Regions from separate parts of the Streptomyces sp. NPDC051018 genome, predicted to be linked through region 1. Evidence: predicted binding sites of a transcription regulator. Region 1 holds the regulator's gene; the other holds the start of a gene.
What was found. Region 1 encodes HspR, which represses chaperone genes until heat shock. Its sites were predicted from a motif close to TTGAGNNNNNNNNNCTCAA; they were not measured.
Positions count from the first base shown of each region.

Region 2: lon (endopeptidase La) is a predicted target of HspR. The motif match lies at 8,949-8,967, and genes of this name have one in related genera.

Region 1 covers NZ_JBITFN010000012.1:28,999-40,918, reverse strand. Annotated here, with positions in the region: gene clpB (ATP-dependent chaperone ClpB) at 207-2,810, opposite strand; gene ACIBCM_RS21320 (pyridoxamine 5'-phosphate oxidase family protein) at 2,974-3,384, shown strand; gene ACIBCM_RS21315 ((2Fe-2S)-binding protein) at 3,544-3,864, opposite strand; gene ACIBCM_RS21310 (helix-turn-helix transcriptional regulator) at 4,227-5,210, shown strand; gene ACIBCM_RS21305 (heat shock protein transcriptional repressor HspR) at 5,769-6,230, opposite strand; gene dnaJ (molecular chaperone DnaJ) at 6,236-7,423, opposite strand; gene grpE (nucleotide exchange factor GrpE) at 7,475-8,161, opposite strand; gene dnaK (molecular chaperone DnaK) at 8,158-10,026, opposite strand; gene ACIBCM_RS21285 (sugar transferase) at 10,511-11,272, shown strand; gene ACIBCM_RS21280 ((Fe-S)-binding protein) at 11,456-11,920, shown strand, end outside.
Region 2 covers NZ_JBITFN010000005.1:285,346-297,265, reverse strand. Annotated here, with positions in the region: gene ACIBCM_RS12010 (nitrate- and nitrite sensing domain-containing protein) at 1-1,603, opposite strand, end outside; gene ACIBCM_RS12005 (hypothetical protein) at 1,977-2,765, shown strand; gene ACIBCM_RS12000 (MarR family winged helix-turn-helix transcriptional regulator) at 3,827-4,309, opposite strand; gene ACIBCM_RS11995 (lysozyme) at 4,544-5,410, shown strand; gene ACIBCM_RS11990 (pentapeptide repeat-containing protein) at 5,496-6,320, opposite strand; gene lon (endopeptidase La) at 6,506-8,926, opposite strand; gene ACIBCM_RS11980 (hypothetical protein) at 9,633-9,941, shown strand; gene ACIBCM_RS11975 (RNA polymerase sigma factor) at 10,051-10,665, shown strand; gene ACIBCM_RS11970 (zf-HC2 domain-containing protein) at 10,662-11,666, shown strand; gene ACIBCM_RS11965 (ABC transporter ATP-binding protein) at 11,663-11,920, shown strand, end outside.

The sequences.
Region 1 (11,920 bases):
GAGTGGCAACCCCCACCCCATGAGCCGTCCTGTTTGCCACCAGGGATGGGTAAATCCCGGGGACCGCCGCCGTCCCCGGGATCCGCGCCTTCACAGCGGGCCCACAGCCGGCCCACAGCCGAGTCCCGGGGCGGGCCCGGGAGGGTGTCCACGGGCCCGGGGCCCCGCGGTTCCGAAGGCCCCGGCCCGCCCCCGGACCGGGGCGCCTAGAGGGTCTTCCCGGAGACCGGAACCGGGCCCACGATCAGGCCGTCCTCGAAGCGGTCCACCCGTACGGTGTCACCGTCCGTGATCTCACCGGCCAGGATCTCCTTGGCGAGCCGGTCGCCGATCGCCGTCTGGATCAGCCGCCGCAGCGGGCGGGCGCCGTACGCCGGGTCGTTGCCCTCGTCCGCGAGCCACTCCAGGGCCGCGGGGGTGACGTCCAGCGTCAGCCGGCGGTCGGCCAGCCGCGCCGCGAGCCGGCCGATCTGGAGCTTCGCGATGTGCTCCAGCTCGTCCTTGGTGAGCGCGGAGAAGACCACCAGATCGTCGAGCCGGTTCAGGAACTCCGGCTTGAAGGAGGCCCGTACGACCTCCAGGACCCGCTGCTTCTTCTCCTCCGCGCCGATCAGCGGCTCCACCAGGAACTGGCTGCCCAGATTGGACGTGAGGATCAGGATCGTGTTGCGGAAGTCGACCGTCCGGCCCTGGCCGTCGGTGAGCCGGCCGTCGTCGAGGACCTGGAGCAGGATGTCGAAGACCTCCGGGTGCGCCTTCTCCACCTCGTCGAGCAGGATCACGCTGTACGGACGGCGGCGTACGGCCTCGGTGAGCTGGCCGCCCTCCTCGTACCCGATATAGCCGGGAGGGGCGCCGACCAGCCGGGCGACGCTGTGCTTCTCGCTGTACTCCGACATGTCGATCCGGACCATCGCCCGCTCGTCGTCGAAGAGGAAGTCCGCGAGGGCCTTCGCCAGCTCGGTCTTGCCGACACCGGTCGGGCCGAGGAAGAGGAAGGAGCCGGTGGGCCGGTCGGGGTCCGCGATACCCGCGCGGGTACGCCGTACCGCGTCGGACACCGCCCGGACCGCCTCGGTCTGGCCGATGAGCCGGCGGCCCAGCTCCTCCTCCATCCGCAGCAGCTTCTGGGTCTCGCCCTCCAGCAGCCGCCCGGCGGGGATACCGGTCCAGGAGCCGACCACGTCCGCGATGTCGTCGGGACCGACCTCCTCCTTGACCATGGTGTCGGTACGGGCCTCCTCCTCGGCCTCCGAGGCCGCGGCCAGCTCCCGCTCCAGGGCCGGGATCTCCCCGTAGAGCAGCTTGGAGGCGGAGTCGAAGTCGCCGTCGCGCTGGGCGCGTTCGGCCTGGCCGCGCAGCTCGTCCAGCTTCTCCTTCAGCTCACCGACGCGGTTGAGGCCCTCCTTCTCCTTCTCCCAGCGGGCGGTGAGACCGCGCAGCTCCTCCTCGCGGTCGGCGAGGTCGCGGCGCAGCTTCTCCAGGCGCTGGCGGGAGGCGGGGTCGGACTCGTTCTTGAGGGCCATCTCCTCCATCAGCAGCCGGTCGACGGACCGCTGGAGTTCGTCGATCTCGACGGGGGAGGAGTCGATCTCCATCCGGAGCCGGGAGGCGGCCTCGTCGACGAGGTCGATGGCCTTGTCCGGCAGGAAGCGCGAGGTGATGTAGCGGTCGGAGAGGGTGGCGGCGGCGACGAGCGCGGAGTCGGCGATCTGCACCTTGTGGTGGGCCTCGTAACGGCCCTTGAGCCCGCGCAGGATGGCGATGGTGTCCTCGACGGTCGGCTCGGCGACCAGCACCTGCTGGAAGCGCCGCTCCAGCGCCGGGTCCTTCTCGATCCGCTCGCGGTACTCGTCGAGCGTGGTCGCGCCGACCATGCGCAGCTCGCCGCGGGCGAGCATCGGCTTGAGCATATTGCCCGCGTCCATGGCGGAGTCGCCGCCGGCGCCCGCGCCGACGACGGTGTGCAGCTCGTCGATGAAGGTGATGATCTGGCCGTCGCTCGCCTTGATCTCGGCGAGGACGGTCTTCAGCCGCTCCTCGAACTCACCGCGGTACTTGGCGCCCGCGACCATCGCGCCGAGGTCGAGGGCGACGAGGCGCTTGTTCTTCAGCGACTCGGGAACGTCGCCCTTCACGATCCGCTGGGCGAGGCCCTCGACGACGGCGGTCTTGCCGACGCCGGGCTCGCCGATGAGGACGGGGTTGTTCTTGGTGCGCCGGGAGAGCACCTGCACCACCCGGCGGATCTCCTGGTCACGGCCGATGACCGGGTCGAGCTTGCCCTCACGGGCCGCCGCGGTGAAGTCCGTGCCGAACTTCTCCAGCGCCTTGTACTGCCCCTCGGGATCGGGGGTGGTCACCCGGCGTCCTCCCCTGATCGTCTCGAAGGCGTCGAGCAGGTCCTCCGCCGTCGCGCCCTGCTCGCCCAGCACCTCCGCGGCCTTTCCGCCCTTGTCGGCGAGGCCGATCAGCAGATGCTCGGTGGAGAGATAGTCGTCGCCGAGTTCCTTGGCGTACCGCGAGGCGTCGGCGATGACGGCGAGGAACTCGCGGTTCGGCTGCGGCGGTGCGACGGTGGAGCCGGTGACACTGGGCTGCGCGGCCAGGGCGCGCTCGGCCCCCGCCCGTACGACACTCTGGTCCGCCCCGACGGCGGCCAGGAGGTCGATGATGTTCGCGTTGTCCTGGCCGGTCAGCAGCGCCAGCAGCAGATGCGGGGGAGTGAGGTCGGGATGCCCTGCGGACACCGCCCGGCTGGTGGCGGCGTTGATGGCGTCCCGGCTCTTGTTGGTCAGCTCGGCGTCCACGTGCGGTCTCTCCTCCTGGCTCTCGACACGGGTTGACTGCTTTCGGGCATCTCACACCCATCTCACACGTATCTCACACACTGACTCAGTCAACCTGCATAAAGTTGAGTCTATTCCACTCAACTGTAGGCGCGCCACCGACTCCGTCCCTACGCTGGGGGTCATGGCCACCGGAGACGTACTCGACCTCACTTCCGACTACCTCGCGTTCTGGCGCGAGTACCACCTGTGCACCCTGACCACTCTGCGGCAGGACGGCAGCCCGCATGTCGTACCGGTGGGCGTGACGCTGGACCCCGGGGAGGGCATCGCGCGGATCATCACCAACAAGGGCAGCCGGAAGGTCGCCAACATCGTGGAGTCGGCGCGGGAGGGCGGTGCCCGGGTGGCGGTCTGCCAGGTGGACCGGGGCCGCTGGGCGACGCTGGAGGGCGTGGCGCGGGTGCGGACCGAGCCGGACGTGGTCGAGGACGCGGTACGCCGCTACGCGGAGCGCTACGGGCGGATGCCGGGGCCCAACCCGGACCGGGTGGTCATCGAGATCGCGGTGAGCCGGGCGCTCGGGCGGGCCTGAGGGGCTGAGGACTCGGAGGGCTGAGGGCTGAGGACTCGGAGGGGCTACCGGGCGGCGCCGGAGCGCGCGCAGCACAGCGGCGCCATCGCGTTTCAGGTCCGCGATGGCGCCGCTGTGTGGGGGAAGTGCCGGAGCGACGTGGTGCGACGGGGGAATCGCTCAGGCACTGCGGGGGGTGGCGGTGGTGGCGTCGGGCTCGGCCATCTGATGGTCGCGCTGGTCCAGATTGACAAAAATCATGCCGTAGCGGATGGCACAGCCGACCGGCTGCGGCGCACCGCGCGGCCGTCGGAGGCACCGGTATGCGCGGACGTCCTCGTCCTCCTCGCGGGCCACGACGATGGGCTCTCCGAACAGGGTCACCATCAACGAGTCGCCACGGTGGGGAATCGCCGTGACGAGGTCGATGAAGTGCCACCCCGAGCGGTAGGCCGTGGCCATCTCACGCCGGAAGACCCGGTCGTCCGGTGGAACGGTCATGCTTCCGGACCTTCGGAAAGGAGCTCCCAGGAGGGCTCACCGGAACGCACTCGACCCGGCGCGCCGCCTTCCCGGGAGGTGTCCGCGGGAGCGGACTCCCACGAGGGCTCACCCTGGGTCACCGCCACCGTCGGGACGGAGCGGCCTTCCCCGGAGAGCTCACCGCCGGCAGCCACCGCGCCGAACGCGGCCGCCGCCATGGCAAGGGCACATAGAGCACGTACCGTCCTAGACATGGGTGATCTCCACCTCATTTGATCATTCGTCCTCCCCCGCGAATAAGACGATGTCTCACTCCGAACGCTTGCACCAGCGACCGCAGGCATCATGTTCCTGTATTGCAGGAACATGAGGGGGTACATATGACGTCTATTGAGGGCGAACACGGACACCCTCACGCAGACGGCAAGCTGTGCGAGGCGGGAAAGAGTCTTTACATCACCGCTCTGCGCACCGGGCGTATCGCCCGGTCAGAAGCTGAATCCACACCGTGTCTCTTCGACCTCGCCCTGCTCGACCCGGATCCCTACGACGGTCAGTGGCTGCGGCCCGTGCCGCCGACGACCGCTCTGTCACAGTTGATTCACCCCATCGAGCGGGAGATCCAGGAGCGCAGACGCCGGGCGGTGGCCCTCGCCGACTCTCTTGAGCCATTCATGGCGTTCACCGCTCAGAATTCCACCGTCCCGCAGGGGATAACCGTCCTTGAGGGCCTCAACCGCATCAACGCGACTCTCGATCAGGTCACCGCCGGCTGCACCCAGGAGCTTCTCACCGTCCAGCCCGGCAGCGGGCGCCAGCCGCACTCCCTGGAGAAGGCGCTGCGGCGGGTGGAACCCCTGATCGAACGGGGTGTGCGGATGCGCACGCTCTATCAGCACACCGCCCGGCACCATCCCGCGACGCTCTCCTACATGGAGAAGGTGGCGCCCTCCGGAGTGGAGGTGCGCACCCTGGAGGAGATCATCGACCGGCTGATCATCGTCGACCGGCAGGTGGCCTTCATCCCGGCGAGCACCGACCGGCTCTTCGCGCTGGAGCTGCGGCACAAGGGGATCGTCGAGTATCTCGTCGGCGTCTTCGAGCAGTTCTGGCTGCACGGACTGCCGTGGGAGCAGCCCATCTCGTACGGACCCGATCTGGACGGCGTCACGGGGGTGCAGCGCTCCATCGCCAAGCTGCTGGTGGAGGGGCACGTGGACGAGGCGATCGCGCGCCGGCTCGGGATGAACGTCAGGACCTGCCGGGCCCATATCGCCAAACTGGGGTCGTCACTCGGCAGCGGCAGCCGGACCCAACTGGGCTATCTCATCGCCCAGTCGGGCATTCTGGAACACGATTCCTGAAGCCGCCGGCCCCACAGGAGCCCCCATCCGCGACGGGGCCCTTGCGGGGCGGCGTTTTCCGGTCGAAGGGCGGGGCCGGACCCCGCACCCGGCGGCCCGCCACGGCCCACGCCGCAGGTCCGGGGCCGCAGAAGCCCGTCTGAGGCCGGCGTTGGCGCGTACCCGCCACAACTGGCGTACAGGCGTACGAGAGCGCCACAGGGGCAACACAGGCCCCACAAAGGGCTCTTGGGGCGAGTGGGTGCGGGTCGCGCTTGCTCTGGGACGTGGACCGGTGGGCGGCTGCCGGTGGGGCTCCGGGCGTCCCATCTGCCCGGCGGAACAGGGCCGTTGAGGGCCCACATCAGGTACGGCACCGGCCGTCACCCCGCGGGCCCCCGACCATGGGGCAGCCGAGAAGTCCGCTCGGCGGCCGGGTCCCGGCACAACGCGGCCCCGCACCCCCGGGGCAGCCGCTTTCGCCCTGCGGAGGGCCCGGGGGACCCGTAAGGACTACTGCCCCACGAGCCCGGGGCCCTTCAAAGAACCACCGTGCCGAGGGGCCGGCGCCCCCGGGGGTTACTCGCCCCGTTTGGGACGCCACACCACCAGCGCGCTCGCCTGCTGCACATCCTGGTACGGCACCAGATCACGCCGGTACGAGGCGTGCACCTGGGCCTCGCGCTGCTGCATCGCCGCCGCCGCGCCCTCCACGGCGGCCGACAGCTCGGCGACCCTGGACTGCAGCGCGGCGACCTGGTTCTCCAGCTCGATGATCCGCTTGATCCCGGCGAGGTTGATGCCCTCGTCCTGCGACAACTGCTGGACGGTCCTCAGCAGTTCGATGTCCCGGGCCGAGTAGCGCCGGCCCCGGCCCGCGGTGCGGTCCGGGGAGACCAGGCCCAGCCGGTCGTACTGCCTCAGGGTCTGCGGATGCAGCCCCGAGAGCTGGGCCGCCACCGAGATGACGTACACCGGCGACTCATCGGTCAGCTGAAAGGGGTTACGGCGCCTTCCGTCCCTGGCGTCCCTTCCGTTCACGGGTCTCATGCTCCCTTCGCGGCCTGGAACAGCTCGGCCCTCGGGTCCTCGTCCGCGGTGGCTTCGCGGTACGCCTCCAGCGCTTCCTTCGCCTTGTCGCTCAGATCCTCGGGAACCGCGACCTCGACGGTGACCAGCAGATCACCACGGGTCCCGTCCTTGCGGACGGCCCCCTTGCCACGGGCGCGCATCGTCCGTCCATTGGGGGTGCCGGGTGGCAGCTTCAGCGTCACCGGAGGGCCGCCGAGCGTGGGCACCTTCACCTCACCGCCGAGCACCGCCTCGGTGTACGAGACGGGCACGGTGACCGTCAGATTGTCGCCCCGGCGGCCGAACACGGGGTGTGTGCCGACATGGACGACCACATACAGATCACCGGCGGGGCCGCCGCGCTCACCGGGCGCGCCCTTGCCGCGCAGCCGGATCCGCTGGCCGTCGGAGACACCCGCGGGGACCCTGACCTGCATGGTCCGCGAGGAGCGGGCACGCCCGCTGCCCTTGCAGACCTCGCAGGGGTCCTGCGCGATCAGCCCCCGGCCCTTGCAGTCGACGCACGGGTCGGTCAGCGAGAAGGAGCCGCTGCCGCCGCGCGAGACCTGTCCGGTGCCGACACAGGTCGGGCACACCCGGGGCGTACCGTTCTTGTCGCCGGTGCCCGAACACGCCTTGCACGGCGCCGAGCTGGACATCCTCAGCGGGACCGTGGCCCCGTCGACCGCCTCGGTGAAGCTGAGCGTGACCTCCGACTCGATGTCCTGGCCGCGGCGCGGCTGGACCCGGGTCCCGGTCGCCGTACCGCGGTTGAACAGACCGCCGAAGACATCGCCCAGGCCGCCGCCGAAGCCGCCGGCCCCGGGCGCCTGCTGGCCCCCGCCCTGGGCGCCCCCGAAGAGGTCGCCCAGGTCGAAGTTGAAGGAACCGCCGGCCGCGCCGGGACCCGGCCGGAAACCGCCGTTGCCGAAGAGGGCGCGGGCCTCGTCGTACTCCTTGCGCCGCTTGGGGTCGCCGAGGATGTCATTGGCCTCGGAGACCTCCTTGAAGCGCTCCTCGGCCTTGGTGTCACCCTTGTTGGCGTCCGGGTGGAACTCGCGGGCGAGCTTCCGGTACGCCTTCTTGATCTCCGCCTCGGTGGCGTCCTTGGGGACGCCGAGGACCTTGTAGTAGTCCTTCTCGACGAAGTCCTTCGTGCTCATCGACGTCCCTCCTTCCGGACTGTCCTCCGGACGCTCACTGCCTCAGCCGCGTCAGCCCTCTTCCGGGCCACCGCTCTCCTCGCCGTCAGCCGCCGTCCCCTGGGTGTCCTTGGCGTCCTTGCCGTCCTTGGACTCCTTGCCGGAGGCGGGGGCCGCGCCCGGCTGGGGCTCGGCCACCGCGACCCGCGCGGGGCGGATGGTTCGCTCGCCGATGCGATACCCCGGCTGGAGCACCGCGACGCACGTGGTCTCGGTGACATCCGGCGCGTAGCTGTGCATCAGCGCCTCGTGGATCGTCGGGTCGAAGGGCTCGCCCTCCTTGCCGAACTGCTGAAGACCCATTTTCGCCACCGCCGTCTCCAGCGATTCGGCGACCGACTTGAAACCGCCCACCAGCTCCCCGTGGTCACGGGCGCGGCCGATGTCGTCGAGCACGGGCAGCAGCTCGGTCAGAAGGGTCGCCGTGGCGATCTCCTTGACCGTGATCCTGTCGCGCTCCACACGGCGGCGGTAGTTCTGGTACTCGGCCTGAAGCCGCTGGAGGTCGCCGGTGCGCTCGCCGAGCGCCGTACGGACCTGGTCCAGTTCGGCCGTCAGACCGGTGATCCTGTCTGCGTCCCCTGCCGGGGCCGCCTTGTCCTCCTTGCCGGAGGACGCGGCGGTCTCGGCGGCGTCGTCAGGTGTGGCGCCGGAAGGAACGTCGGGCTTCTCGTCAAAGCCCGGAGTCTCCTCCGTCACGCCGCACCGCCCTTGGTGTCCTTCTCGTCGTCGACGATCTCGGCGTCCACCACGTCGTCCTCGGCCTTCGCCTGGCCGGCACCGGCGCCGGCGCCCGCGTCACCCTGGGCGTCGCCCGCGGCCTGCTGCGCCTGGGCGTCGGCGTACATCGCCTGGCCGAGCTTCTGGGAGACGGCCGCGACCTTCTCGGTGGCGGTACGGATGTCGGCGATGTCCTCGCCCTTGAGCTTCTCCTTCAGCTCGCCGACCGCGGCCTCCACCTCGGTCTTCACCTCGCCCGGGACCTTGTCCTCGTTGTCCTTGAGGAACTTCTCGGTCTGGTAGACGAGCTGCTCGCCCTGGTTGCGGGTCTCGGCGGCCTCACGGCGGCGGTGGTCCTCGTCCGCGTACTGCTCGGCCTCCTGGCGCATGCGGTCGACCTCGTCCTTCGGCAGCGAGGAGCCGCCGGTGACGGTCATCTTCTGCTCCTTACCCGTGCCGAGGTCCTTCGCGGTCACGTGCATGATGCCGTTGGCGTCGATGTCGAAGGAGACCTCGATCTGCGGCACACCGCGCGGGGCGGGCGGCAGACCGGTCAGCTCGAACATCCCGAGCTTCTTGTTGTACGCGGCGATCTCACGCTCGCCCTGGTAGACCTGGATCTGCACGGACGGCTGGTTGTCCTCGGCCGTCGTGAAGATCTCGGAGCGCTTCGTCGGAATCGTGGTGTTCCGCTCGATGAGCTTGGTCATGATGCCGCCCTTGGTCTCGATACCGAGGGACAGCGGGGTCACGTCGAGGAGCAGGACGTCCTTGACCTCGCCCTTGAGGACACCGGCCTGGAGCGAGGCGCCGATGGCGACGACCTCGTCCGGGTTCACACCCTTGTTGGCCTCCTTGCCGCCGGTCAGCTCCTTGACGAGCTCGGCGACGGCGGGCATACGGGTCGAGCCGCCGACGAGAACGACGTGGTCGATCTCGGAGAGCGCGATGTTCGCGTCCTTGATGACGTTGTGGAACGGGGTCTTGCAGCGCTCCAGCAGATCGGTCGTCAGCTGCTGGAACTGGGCGCGCGTGAGCTTCTCGTCCAGGTGCAGCGGGCCCTCGGCGGACGCCGTGATGTACGGGAGGTTGATCGTCGTCTCGGTGGAGGACGACAGCTCGATCTTCGCCTTCTCCGCGGCCTCGCGCAGACGCTGGAGAGCCATCTTGTCCTTGCCGAGGTCCACTCCGTGGCCGTTGGCGAACTGCTTCACCAGGTAGTCGACGACACGCTGGTCCCAGTCGTCACCACCGAGGTGGTTGTCGCCGTTGGTGGCCTTGACCTCGACGACACCGTCACCGATCTCCAGGAGGGACACGTCGAAGGTGCCGCCGCCGAGGTCGAAGACGAGGATGGTCTGGTCGTCCTTGTCCAGGCCGTACGCCAGAGCGGCGGCGGTCGGCTCGTTGACGATGCGCAGGACGTTCAGACCCGCGATCTCACCGGCCTCCTTGGTGGCCTGGCGCTCTGAGTCGTTGAAGTACGCCGGGACGGTGATCACCGCGTCGGTGACCTTCTCGCCCAGGTAGGACTCGGCGTCCCGCTTCAGCTTCTGCAGGATGAACGCGCTCATCTGCTGCGGGTTGAAGTTCTTCCCGTCGAGCTCGATCTTCCAGTCGGTGCCCATGTGGCGCTTGACCGAACGGATGGTCCTGTCGACGTTGGTGACCGCCTGGCGCTTGGCCACCTCGCCGACCAGCACCTCACCGTTCTTCGCGAAGGCGACGACGGACGGCGTGGTCCTGGCACCCTCGGCGTTGGTGATGACGGTGGGCTCGCCGCCCTCCAGAACGCTGACGACGGAGTTAGTCGTGCCCAGGTCGATGCCGACCGCACGTGCCATGTCAATTCCTCCAGCTGACTACTTGAGTGGATCTGGCTCAAGGATGCACGACTACCCTCCCGGAGTCAAAGGACCTGAGTCGACCCCACTCAACTTTTATCCAGCACTTATCCGCACCCTCGAGGCACCTTCGATGCAGCCTCTATGCGGATCCCGCCATTCCGACCCGCGCCCGCCATTCCGACCCGCGCCCGGCGCTTCGGCCGACCGGCCGGCGAGGCCCCGGCCCCGCGCCGGTACGGGCCGCGGATCACCGCCCGCGGCGCGCCCGGGCCCTTACGGGCACCGCACGGGCACTCCGGGTGCGCCACGCGCGCGTGGCGCACCCGCCCCACCGGCACCCATCTGCGAGAGTCAGGCACCGCAAGTACTTCCAAAAGCCTCAGAGCACCACAGAGGCAGTGAAACCGGTAAAGGCCCCGATGTCGAGCGGGCCGAGCGGGCCGGGCGGTGAACGAGGGACGGGCGGCGAACGAGGATGCGCGTGAACGGGGAAGCCGCGGCCGGCCGGGAACGCACCCCGGACCCCACGGACCGGGGCCACGTACCGAACCGCACCGCCACGGAGGACCCGGGGCACGCACCGGACCGGGGACCCGCCCCGGACCCCACCGCGCCGGCCGCCCCGAGGAGCGCCCCGGACGACACCGCCCCGGCCACCCCGGACAGCGCTCCGGACCCCGCCCCGCCGACGGCCTGGGGACCCGTACCCCCCTCTGCCAAGCGGGCCGTCGACCTCCTCGCCTCCACCGCCCTCCTGCTGCTGCTCGCCGTACCGCTGCTCGCCCTCGCCGCCGCGGTCGCCGCGACCTCACGGGGCCCCGTGCTCCTCCGCCGGGAGCGCGCCGGCCTGAACGGCCGCCCGTTCCCGATGCTGACGTTCCGGATGACCCCCGCCACCCGGGTCGGCAAGCTGCTGCACCGCCACTACCTCGACCATCTGCCCCAGCTGCTCAATGTCGTACGCGGTGAGATGTCCCTGGTGGGCCCCCGGCCGCTGACACCGGAGCGCACCGCCGCGCTCACGGGCGCCGACCGGGTCCGTACGGCCGTACGCCCCGGAATCACCGGCCTGTGGCAGATCGGCGGGCGCACCGGGCTGCCGTGGGAGGAGATGGCCGTTCTGGACGCGCACTATGTGCGCGAGCACTGGCTGGGAATGGACCTCGCGATCCTGGCCCGGACCCTGCCCGCGACCACCCGCGGCCGGGGCCCGCGGCGCGCCTGCGGGCTGAGGCAAGCCTGAGCGACACAGATCACCGGCCGGGTAACTACAGTGCGAAGACAGAAGTGGGTAGTCTCAGCACGGACTGATTAAGTTACCGCTTAGTAGTGCAGTAGTGATACAGCACACGGTGCTTGACCGCCCCGGCTGTGCTGGATTGTTCCTACTGTCGCCCACTCCCTCGCAGGCCCGAGGAGCCCCGAAATGCAACTCGCCGCGATCATCGTGTCGCTGGTCCTGACGGTGGTCGGCGTTGCGCTCATCGCCCGAGCCGTCGCGCAGATCTACCGGTTCGTGAAGCTCGGCCAGCCCGTGCCTGCGGGCAGCCGCACCGACGCCCCCAAGCAGCGCACGACCACTCTGGTCAAGGAGTTCCTCGGCCACACCCGGATGAACCGGTGGGGCATCGTGGGCTTCGCCCACTGGTTCGTCGCGATCGGCTTCCTCACGCTGCCGCCGACCCTGCTCCAGGCGTACGGCCAGCTCTTCAAGGCCGACTGGGTGCTGCCGGTCATCGGCGGCTGGGTGCCGTTCGAGATGTACATCGAGTTCATCGGCCTGATGACGGTGGCGGGCATCCTGGTCCTGATGGCGATCCGGCTGCTCAGCCTGCCCTCCCGGGCCGGCCGCAAGTCCCGCTTCGCGGGGTCCAAGGCATGGCAGGCGTAC
Region 2 (11,920 bases), on a different contig from region 1:
GGCGGCGGGTCTCGGCGCGCTCGGCGGCGAGTTCGGCCGTGAGTTCCGCGCGTTCGGCGGCGAATCGGGCGGCGAGGTCCGCGCGCTGGGAGGCGAGTTCGTCGGCGAGGCGCGCGGTGTCGGGGGCCGGTGCCGGGGCGCTTCCCGCCGGGGCGGTTCCGGGATCGGGCCGGGGTACTGGAACCGGACCCGCCGCAACCGGTTCCACCGGGGAGTACGGGGCCTGGTGGCCGGGGTTCGCGTGGTGCGCGGCCGGGGCGGGCTCCGGGCGCACGGCCCGGGCGCCGAGGTCGAGCACCTTGCCGTGCAGGGCGTTCAGGGACCGTACGACCTGGGCGAACTCGTCGTTGCGGCCCGTGAAACCGACGGGCGTCTCGGCCTCGGGCGCGGTGGCGAGACGGGCCGCTCCGATACGCAGGACGGCGAGCGGGCGGGTGATCGTACGGAGCAGGGCGGCCAGCACCGCGACGGCGAGCAGCAGCAGTCCGCCGAGGACCGCGATCCGTACCTCCAGCGCGGTGACGTCGTCGTCGCGGAGCTGTTCGAGGGCGGTGATCCGCTCGGAGGCCAGCGCGGACTCGACTCCCCGCATCTGCTCGATACGGGCGGTGAGCGAGCTCTCCAGCTCGTTCCGGTCGGAGTCGAGATCGCTCTCCGAGAGCACGGGCTGGTCGGTGAGACGGGTGAGATAGGACTCGGCGGACTTGACCTCGGTGCCGGTGACGGTCGCGGCGAGGGAGTCGCGGGCCTCCTTGCCGGCGGCCTGGTCGAAGTCGGAGAGCGCGGCGAGTTCGCGTACGCGGGACTGCTGGGCGAGGGCGCTCAGGGAGTCACGGGTCCGCTCGGCCGCCTTGTCCTGCTCACTCGACTCCTCGCTGACGGGGAGCCCGGTGACGGGGTCGACCGTCTCCTCACGCTCCTTGGGGCGCGGCATGGAGAGCGCGGCGACGAGCAGCCCCCGGGTGGCCGACGCCTGCTCGACGGCGAGTCCGAGGGCGGCGGGCGCGCGGGTGCCGTCGGCGGCGCGCGGCGGGGTCTTCTCGGTCAGTTCGCCGGCGAGCGCGTGGAGATGGGTGATGACCTCGGTGTACTCGCGGTGGGCCTCCAGCGCGGTGCCGTCGCCGGTGAGCGCGGTTCGGCGTACGGAGGGCACGGTCGCCAGTTCACGGCGCAGTCCGGCGCGGTCGTCGGGGATGGAGCCGCGGATCTCGTCGATCCCCCGGTCGACCCGGGCGCTGTGGGTGTCGGTGGTCTTGCGCCGTTCGTCCCTGGGACCCTTCTGGCGGTCCCGTCCGGCGGCGATGTACGCGGTGACCTCGTCGCGCTCGTCGGCGAGCGAGTGGGCGAGGGTCACGGCCTGCCGGTTGAGCTGGGCGAGCGTCACCAGCCGCTGGGACTCGTGCAGTTCCGTGGAGGTGGCGAGGACACCCGGGGTGCCCGCGCCGACGACGATCAGTCCGACGACGGCGACTCCGACGACCAGCCGACTGCGCACCCGCTTGGCACGGCCACGGGCGACGGGAACCGGCGAAGTGCCCCCGGCCGGGGAGGTCGCTGAGGTCAGTGGGGCGGCCTGAGGGGCCTGGGGCCGCTTCTTCTGCACCGGTGCTCGCAATCCTGCTTGACTCGTCCAGTCTGTGAACCTTGAAGCAGAGATGACGACCGGTCACACACGAGATCCCACCCCTGGCACGACTTCAGACGATTCCAGTGCTTTTGGGAGGGAGGCGCACATCGGCCGCTCCGCCACCTGAACGAGTGAACATCACCGAGGAGTTGGCGAACAACTCCTCTCAGTTGCCGGACGGGTGAGGGCGAACACGCTGACTGGATCTTCCGGGCTCCCTTTGGCAGGATGCGCGCCCGCAGCGCGCCCGAGGCAGCCCTCACCCTGTCCGAACACCGCCTGACCTGGCCGTACGGAGGAAACCCTCGGTTGTGCAGGGCTCGTGAACGAGTCATGCAGACTGTGGTTCATGCGCATCGAACTCGCCACTTCGCCCGGTTCCGCCGAACGGCCCAACGAGGACTGGGTATCCGTGGCCCTGCCCGCCTCGGGCCAGGGCGGATCCCTGGTGACGCTGGACGGGGTGACACCTCCGGAGGGTGACTACGGGTGTGTACACACAGTTCCGTGGTTCACCGCGCGGCTGGGGGGTGCGCTGCTCGAACTGTCCGTTTCTCGCCGCGATCTGACGTTGACCGAAATCCTCTCCGCGGCAATTGGGCGCACTGCCGACGCGCATAAGGACACCTGTGACCTTTCTCACGTGAGGACTCCGCAGGCCACGGTGGTCGTCGTTCGCTGGGGCGGGGCGGGGGACGCGGTGGAGTATCTGGTGCTCTCCGACTCGACGCTGCTGCTGGAGTCGCCGGGCGGTGAGGTGCGGGCGGTTCTGGACGACCGCATCGACCGGCTGCCCCGGGAGCGGCTGCGGACGCACGCGTCGGCGGACGCGCTGCGGAACGCGGAGGGCGGGTTCTTCACGGCGGCGGCGGATCCGGGGGTCGCGGGTCGCGCGGTGACCGGCAGCGTGCCCCGGGCCGGGGTCCGCGCGGTCGCCGCGCTCACGGACGGCGCGGCCCGGTGGGTCGACATGTTCGCCGAGGGCACCTGGGCGGAGTGTGTCGCGCTCCTGCGGAAGGAGGGGGCGCAGGGGCTCATCGACCGCGTCCGCGCGGTGGAGGCGGGGGCGGCGGGGTCGGGTGCGCCGGTCCGCTGGAAGCTCCATGACGACGCGGCGGCGGTTTTCGCGGAGCTCTGAGGCGCGGGGGCGCGTGTCCGCGCTTGTCGGGTCGGCCCATGTCCGGCGCGGCCCCTTGCCGGACGGGCCCGTGCCCGGCCGGGGCGCTTGTGGGCGCGGTTACGTGTCCGACGCGGGCCCCTGTCGGGGGCGCTGCCCCCGAACCCCCGCTCCTCAATCGCCGGAGAGGCTGATCTTCGCGCCCCGACCTCGATCGCCGGAGAAACAGGAAGATCACCCCCCAGGCTCTCGTAGGGCAGCCCCATCTCCGACGCGGGTTCATCCCCGGCCCGGGCCCCTGTCGGGGGCGCTGCCCCCGAACCCCCGCTCCTCAATCGCCGGAGAGGCTGATTTTGGCACCCCAGCCTCGATCGCCGGAGGAACGGGGGATCCCCCCGGGCCTCGATCCCGGGGGCGGAGAGTTCACATCCCGGCCTCGGTCACCGGAGGACTTGGCATTCGCGCCCTCACCTCAGTCGCCGAAGGGGCTGGCAGCACAGGGGCCTCCCCTTCCGGACTGCGGAGTGCTGGTACGCGCGTCCAGCACGCGGTCGCCGGAGGAGCGGGAGGTTCATTGCAGCCTCGCCGGCGATTGAGGCACCGGAACCCTGCGGCGCGGAACCCCCGGCAAACACCCCAGAAGGGGGTGACGACACAGGAGCCTCAACCCTCAGCCCCGCCGGCGATCGAGGCGCGGACACCCCCGGGCGCAGCACCCCCGACAAGCCACCCCCACCCCTACACGCGCCGAGGGCACAGGCGTCACCACTCCACCCCACCGAACCACCCCAGTGCACAGGCATCACCCCTCCACCCCACCGGACCACCCCAGTGCACAGGCATCACCCCTCCACCCCACCGGACCACCCGAGGACGCAGGGGCCTCAATTCTCAGCCTCGCCGGCGATTGAGGCGCGGGGGTCTCGGGGGCAGCGCCCCCGACAAGCAACCCGTGCCGCCGACACGTCGGCACCCCGCGCCCCCGACAAGCAACCCGTGCCGCCGACGCGACGGCGCCCCGCGGCTCAGCCCCGCCGGCGATTGAGGCGCAGGGCCCCGGGGACGGCTCCCCCGGAAAAGCGCTAGTCGCTCGCGCGTTCGTTCAGCTGCGACAGCAGTCTCGCCAGTTCCGCGATCTCCCCCCGGTCCCACCCTGCGAGCTTGCGGACATACCGTTCGCGGCGCGCGTCCCTCACCCGGCGGAAACGCTCCAGACCTTCTTCCGTGAGCCGGACGAGTGAGGCCCGGCCGTCCGCCGGATCGGGCTCGCGGACGACGAGACCGACCTCTTCGAGCGCGCGCAGCTGACGGCTCATCGTGGCCTTGCCGACCCCGAAGTAGCCCGCGAGATCCGTGGCTCGCTGCGCCCCCGCGCCTTCGAGGCGGACGAGCAACCCGTAGGCGGCGGACTCCAGTCCGGGATGTACCTCGCGCGCCATCTCGCCGGACGAGGCGCGGGCGCGGCGGAGAAAAACGGCCAACTCCCGTTCCAGGGCGAGGAAAACATGGTCCACGCCACTCGTACCCGTGGGGCGGGCTCCACCCTCCGTACCGCTTCCGTGCACGTCAGCACCCCTCGTACGCTTTCCGATTCGTGAAAGTTACCGCCATCGGCACCCGTCGCCGGGGGCCCGCTCAGTATTTCGCAGGCGGGGACCGGGGGAAGCCCCCGCCGCCGTTCCCGGGCCGTCCTCAGGATGCGGGATGTCAGGGGCCGTGCGCCCGCGCCGCGTTGCTCCATCCCGGGCACGCGGGCGGAACGCCCCGGGCCGCCGCCGGGGCGCGGCGCGGGCACCGTGGTGTCCGTGCATAGATCCGGAACAGCCGTTCCCCACCCCCCGCAGAGGAGGCCCCGCCGCGCGCTCACGACCGCGGCCGCCGCACTCCTCGCTGTCCTGTCCCCTCTCCTCCTCGCCCCCTCCCCCGCCGGCGCGACCGGCAGCGGTGACGGCGACTTCCCGCCCCGCGGATCCGCCCATCTCGGTATGGGTGTGATCGAGCACGACGGCCAGGGAGGTCTCCCACCCCTCACCCGCGCTTCCCAGACGGAAGGCGTCGACGTCTCCAGCCATCAGGGCAACGTCGACTGGCCCGCCCTGTGGGACAGCGGTGTGAAGTGGTCGTACAACAAGGCCACGGAGGGCACCTACTACAAGAACCCGTACTTCACGCAGCAGTACAACGGCGCGTACGACATCGGAATGATCCGGGGCGCCTATCACTTCGCCACCCCCGACACGGCATCGGGCACGGTCCAGGCCGACTACTTCATCGACCACGGCGGCGGCTGGTCGGCCGACGGCCGGACCCTGCCGGGAGCGCTCGACATCGAGTGGAACCCGTACGGGGACACCTGCTACGGCAAGTCACGGTCCGGCATGGTCACCTGGATCGGGGACTTCCTCGCCCGGTACCGGGCCCGCACCGGACGGGACGCGGTGATCTACACCGCGACCAGCTGGTGGACCCAGTGCACCGGCGGCTACAGCGGCTTCGGCGCCAGCAACCCGCTGTGGATCGCCCGTTACAACACCACCCCCGGGCCCCTCCCGGCGGGCTGGGACGCCCACACGATGTGGCAGTACACCTCGTCCGGACCGATCGTCGGCGACCACGACCGGTTCAACGGGACCCTCGACCGGATCACGGACCTCGCCGGCAACTGACCCCCGGGGGCGCGGGCCGGTGAGCGCGCGCCCCCCGACCGGGTCGCCCCCGCTGCCCCTGGCCGTTACCGGTTCAGGGCCGGGTTCACGACCAGTGCGCGGGGCGGTCCAGGGTCGCGGGCAGCCGGGTCGTCGCGTCTCCGCCGGCCGCGTTCAGCTGTGGCTGGGTGAGAAAGAAACTGTCCCGCAGATCCGCGCCGGCCAGTCGCGCGTCCCTCAGATCCGCGCCGATCATGTCCGCGGTCCGCAGATCGGCACCCGTGAGATCGGCCGCGATCAGATACGCGCCCCGCAGGCTCACTCCCCGCAGATCGGCGCCCCTGAGCCGGGCGCCCATCAGATCGGCTCCCCGCCGGTCCTTCCTTCCGCGCCGCACCCCCGTGCGCACCAGCTCACTCGTCCGCAGCAGCAGTTCGTCGACCCGCCGCCGGTGCCCGGCCACATCCAGTTCCACGAGGAGTCCGGGCCCGAGCAGGGTGAGGTCCTCCGTCTCCGCCAGCAGCTTCCGCAGATCCGCGTACAGCGGCCGGGCCGGGCGCAGGGTCAGGGCCTCGGTCAGATACCAGAGCAGTTCATGGAGCTGCCGTACGACGGGGAAGACCGCGAACATCGCGGCGGCCGACTCCGGCGCGGTACGCCAGTCCGTGCCGCCGAAGGTGTGCCGGGAGACCTTCTGCCCGGCGCCGAAGCAGTCGTACACCGTGCAGCCCCGGAATCCGGTCCGCCGCAGTTCGGTGTGGACAGTGCAACGGAATTCCGCGTTCAGATTGGTGCAGGGCGTCCCGGCGTCCTTGTCCACGGCGAAGTCGGCCGACGCGGCGAACGGCAGGGCCACACAGCACAGCCCGAAACAGCTTCCGCAGTCCGCCCGGAGCCCGCTCGTCCCGGTCCCCCGGGCGGTTGATTCCATCCGTCCATTGTGGCGGAAGGGGGAATACCCCCGGGGCACGGGCACCCGGGGGTACTTCCCCATCATCCACAGAAAGGGAGCAGCGGGACAGGTTTCGGACGAAGTGATAAGCCTTCCCGCGCCCGCTCCCCCTCTCCCGGCCCGGAGGCCGGTGGAGAGGGGGAGCGCCGGGGCGGCCGGACGGGTCACGCCGCCGCCGGGACCGCCACCTCCGCAGGGGCGAGCGCGATCTCCAGCACCTGGCGGACGTCCGTCACCGGGTGCACCTCCAGCTTGTCGAGGATCTCGGCCGGGACATCGTCCAGGTCCGCCTCGTTCCGCTTCGGGATCACGACCGTCGTGATGCCCGCCCGGTGCGCGGCCAGCAGCTTCTGCTTCACCCCGCCGATGGGCAGCACCCGCCCGGTCAGCGACACCTCGCCCGTCATCGCCACATCCGTACGGACCAGCCGTCCGGACAGCAGCGACGCCAGCGCCGTGGTCATCGTGATGCCCGCGCTCGGGCCGTCCTTCGGGACCGCTCCGGCCGGGAAGTGGATGTGCACACCCCGGTCCTTGAGGTCGGCGACCGGAAGCTCGGTCTCCGCCCCGCGCGAGCGCAGGAAGCTCAGCGCGATCTGCGCCGACTCCTTCATCACATCGCCCAGCTGGCCCGTGAGGGTCAGACCGGACGCGCCCGTCTCCGGATCGGCGAGCGACGCCTCGACGAAGAGAACGTCACCGCCCGCCCCGGTGACCGCGAGCCCGGTGGCGACACCCGGTACGGCCGTACGGCGCTCGGCCGGGTCCTGCGCGGACTCGGGCACGTGGTGCGGCCGTCCGATCAGGGAGCGCAGCTGCTCCGCCCCGATGGTGAACGGCAGCTCCCGGTCGCCCAGCGCGTGCTGGGCGGCCACCTTGCGCAGCAGCCGGGCGATCGAGCGCTCCAGATTGCGGACGCCCGCCTCGCGTGTGTACTCGCCGGCGATCCTGCGCAGCGCCGAGTCCTCCAGGATCACCTCGCCGGACTCCAGACCCGCCCGCTCCAGCTGGCGCGGCAGCAAGTGGTCCCGGGCGATGACGACCTTCTCGTCCTCGGTGTAACCGTCCAGCCTGACCAGTTCCATCCGGTCGAGCAGGGCCTCCGGGATGGCCTCCAGCACATTCGCGGTGGCCAGGAAGACGACGTCGCTCAGGTCGAGTTCAACCTCCAGGTAGTGGTCGCGGAAGGTGTGGTTCTGCGCGGGGTCCAGCACTTCGAGCAGGGCGGCCGCCGGGTCGCCCCGGAAGTCCGAGCCGACCTTGTCGATCTCGTCGAGCAGGACCACCGGGTTCATGGACCCGGCTTCCTTGATCGCCCGGACGATCCGGCCGGGCAGGGCACCCACGTACGTACGGCGGTGGCCGCGGATCTCGGCCTCGTCCCGGACGCCGCCGAGGGCGACCCGGACGAACTTCCGGCCCATGGCGTGGGCCACGGACTCGCCGAGGCTCGTCTTGCCGACGCCCGGCGGGCCCACGAGCGCGAGAACCGCGCCCCCGCGCCGCCCGCCGACCACACCGAGCCCCCGGTCGGCGCGGCGCTTGCGCACCGCCAGGTATTCGGTGATCCGCTCCTTCACGTCCTGGAGACCCGCGTGCTCGGCGTCCAGGGTGTTCTTCGCGCCCTGGATGTCGTACTCGTCCTCCGTGCGCTCGTTCCACGGCAGTTCCAGGACGGTGTCGAGCCAGGTGCGGATCCAGGAGCCCTCGGGGCTCTGGTCGCTGGACCGCTCCAGCTTCTCGACCTCCTTGAGGGCGGCCTCCCGCACCTTCTCGGGCAGATCGGCGGCCTCGACCCGGGCCCGGTAGTCGTCGGACTCGTCGGCGCCGTCCTTGCTCTCGCCGTTCAGTTCGCGCAGTTCCTTGCGGACCGCGTCGAGCTGGCGGCGGAGCAGGAACTCGCGCTGCTGCTTGTCGACACCCTCCTGGACGTCCTTGGCGATGGACTCGGCGACATCCTGCTCGGCGAGGTGCTCACGGAGCTGCTCGGTCGCGAGCCTGAGCCGGACGACGGGGTCGGCGGTCTCCAGCAGCTCGATCTTCTGAGCGGTGGTCAGGAACGGCGAGTATCCGGAATTGTCGGCGAGCTGGGAAACGTCGTCGATCTGCTGGACACGGTCGACGACCTGCCAGGCACCGCGCTTCTTCAGCCAGTTGGTGGCCAGCGCCTTGTACTCCCTGACCAGCTCGGCGACCTGTCCCGGCAGCGGCTCGGGCACGGCCTCGCCGATCCGGGTGCCCTCGACCCACAGGGCCGCGCCCGGTCCCGAGGTCCCCGCGCCGATCTTCACCCGGCCGCGCCCGCGGATGAGCGCGCCGGGGTCGCCGTCGGAGAGACGTCCGACCTGCTCCACGGTCCCGAGCACACCGGTGCCCGCGTACGTCCCGTCCACGCGGGGAACAAGCAGCACCTGGGGCTTGCTTGCTCCACTGGAGCGCGCGGCGGCCTGCGCGGCCTCCACCGCGGCCCGCACCTCGTTGTCGGTCAGGTCCAGCGGCACCACCATTCCGGGCAGCACGACCTCGTCGTCGAGCGGCAGCACGGGCAGGGTGAACGGTGTGAACGCTTCGGACTCAGCAGCCATGATCTCCCCTTAGGCAGTGAAGTTGAGCTATGTGGACTCAATGCATGGGGGGCTTTGATTGTTCCCGGGCCGCCGTTCGCTCTGAGCGATCCAGGGGAACCCCTGCGACAAAGGGCGCCGATGAGGGCGAAGGGTCCCCCGGGCGGCAGCGTCCGGCGCGGGCCCGCCGGCTCGGCGTGACCGCCCGAACCCGCTCGCCCGGCCGTCCCCGGCCCATCGGAGGGACGACCCGGGCAGCTGTCCGGATCCGCCCGTGCCGGGCCCGGCGATCCCCCATACTGCGGCGATGAGCCCGCCGCCCGCCGCGCCTCACCGCTCTCTCGTCACTCTCCTCTCCCGCCCCTCCCGCCCTTCTCGCCCCTCTCGCCCCTCTCTCCACTCCCGCCTCTCCTTCCCTTCGCCGGCCGCCTCCCCAGGGCCCCGCCCGTCCCGCCCGCGCGCCCGCCGCTCATCCCGATCTCCTCTCCGTACGCCGGTCCCCGCGGCCGTCCTGCTGGCGGCGCTGACCACGGGATGCACGGACTCCGGCGGCGACGGCCCCGGCCCCGGACGTACTACCGCTTCGGCGACCGCCTCCCCGGGGCCCGCCGGATCCGCCACGGCTCCCCGGCCCGGGCCGCCCTCCGGGTCCCCGACGGCCTCCGGGGCCCCCACCGCGCCGGACCCCGCACCGCCCCCGGCGCCCGGGCGGGCCGCCGTCCTGGTGGTGGTGACCGTCACCGGCGGGATCGCCGGGGTGAACGACCGGCTGACCGTCCGTGAGGACGGCACCTACACCACGGCCTCCCCGCCCGGCCCCGGCCGGAGCGGCCGGATGGCACCCGCCGGGCTGAGGGCACTGCGCCGGGCCCTGGAGCGGGCCGGCTTCCCCCGGCTGCCGCCCACGGCCACCGGCGCCCCGGTCCCGGACGGGTTCCTCTACCGGATCACCCACCGCGGACACACGGTCGTCACGGACGACGCCTCACAGCCGCCCGCCCTGCGGGCCGTACTCACGGCGCTCCCCCGCCGCTAGTGCTGTGGCCCCTCCCCGGCCGCCTCGGGTCCGCCTTCCCCGGGGCGGCGGGCGAACCGGAACGAGAGGGCCGAGAACCGGAACCGGCCCGCCGTGCGATAGATAGAGCATGAGCCCGATACGCCGCCGGGGAGCGGACGAGGACGACGACGCGGCTCTGCTGCGGGCCGTCGCCCGTGGCGACGCCGACGCGCTCGCGACGCTCTACGACCGGCACGCGGGGTGGCTGCACACCCGGCTGACCCGCCGCTGCGCGGACGCCGAGACCGTACGGGAAGTGCTCCAGGACACCTTCGTCACCGTCTGGCGCTCCGCGGGATCCCACCGCGGCGGCGAGGCGGGCGGCTGGCTGTGGGTGATCGCGGCCCGGCGGCTGGTGGACGCGAAGCGGGCACGGACGCGGGAGGAACGGGTCCTGCCCGAGGTCGCGTTCGGCGTCCGGGGAGCGGACGGGGCGGCCGAGTCCGCGCCGTCCGCCGAGGACCGGGTGCTGGCCGGGCTGGAGTACGGGGATGTCGGGGCCGCCCTGGACCGTATCTCGCCCGAGCTGCGCGATGTCCTGCGCGCCACAGTCGTCGACGGGCTGACCACCCGGGAGACCGCCCGGCTGCTCGGGATTCCGGAGGGCACGGTCAAGACCCGGGCGGTGCGGGCCCGTCGCGAGCTGCGGGCCGCGCTGGAGCGGATCGCCCCCGGCACACACCCGCTGGGAGGCACGGCATGAGCGACGGACACCCGAACGCCTGGCATGTCGGCGAACGGCTCGCGGCCCGCTACACCGGCGGTTCGGCCACGGAGCCGGAGGCCTGGTCGCTGGAGAAGCACATCGAGTCGTGCGGGCCGTGCGCGGCCCGGGTCTCGGCCGCCGCGGGGCGCGGCCCGGCGGCCCCCGTGCTCGGCCTGGTGCGTACGGCGGTGCTGGCTCAGGCGGCGGCGTCCGCCCAGGACGTCTCCCCCACGCGATCGGCACGGGCGAAACAGGCGGTACGGGCGGTGCGCGCGCTCCCGGCGGTACAGGCGGTGCGCGGGGCGCTCGCAGTACGGCCGAGGCCGTTCCCCGCCCGGACCGCTCCCGTGGGGTGGACCGCCCGCGCGGTCTGGGCGGCCGGTCCGGCGCTGCGGGGACCGTGGTTCGCGGGGGTGCTGCTGGTGGTCGCGGGGGCGCTGTTCCTGGCGTACGGCACCGGCTTCGGTGAGGCCCGCCCGCTGCTGCTGGCGCTGGCCCCCGTGCTGCCGCTCGCGGGGGTCGCCCTGTCGTACGGACCGTACGCGGACCCGATGTACGAGATCACGGCGACGGCCCCCTCCGGCGGGCTGCGGCTGCTGCTGACCCGGACGGCGGCGGTCCTGGCGGTGAGCGTTCCGCTGCTGACGGCGGCGGGAGCCCTGCTGCCTCCGGTGTCACGCGTGACCGGCGGTGGACCGCCGGGGGTGCCGGTGCTGTCGCCGGGCGCGTGGCTGCTGCCGGGGCTGGCCCTGACGGTGGCGGCGCTCGCGCTGGGCTCGTACATCGGCCTCCGGCTCGCCGCGTCGGCGCTGGCCTGCGGCTGGCTCGCGGTGGTGTTCCTGCCGGCGCTCACGTCCCTGCCGGAGGGGCTCGGCGGCCGGATCGAGCCGTTCGTCTCCGGGCCCGCCGTCCAGACCGCCTGGGCCGGGGCCGCCGTGGTGTGCGCGGCCGTGCTCGCCGGGCGCCGTTCGACCTTCGACCGACTGGAGAAACCATGAGCACATCGGCGGGCGCCGGGAGGGACACCCGGCGGGGGAACGCCGTGGAGGTCACCGGGCTGACGGTCCGGCACCGGCGTACGGTCGCGCTGGACGCGGTCGATCTGGACTTCGGCGTCGGGGTGCACGGGCTGCTCGGCCCGAACGGCGCGGGCAAGACCTCCCTGATCCGGGTGCTGGCCACGGTGACCGCGCCCGCGCGAGGACGGGTCGAGCTGCTGGGCCGCGATGTGTCGTCGCACGGGGAGCGGGCC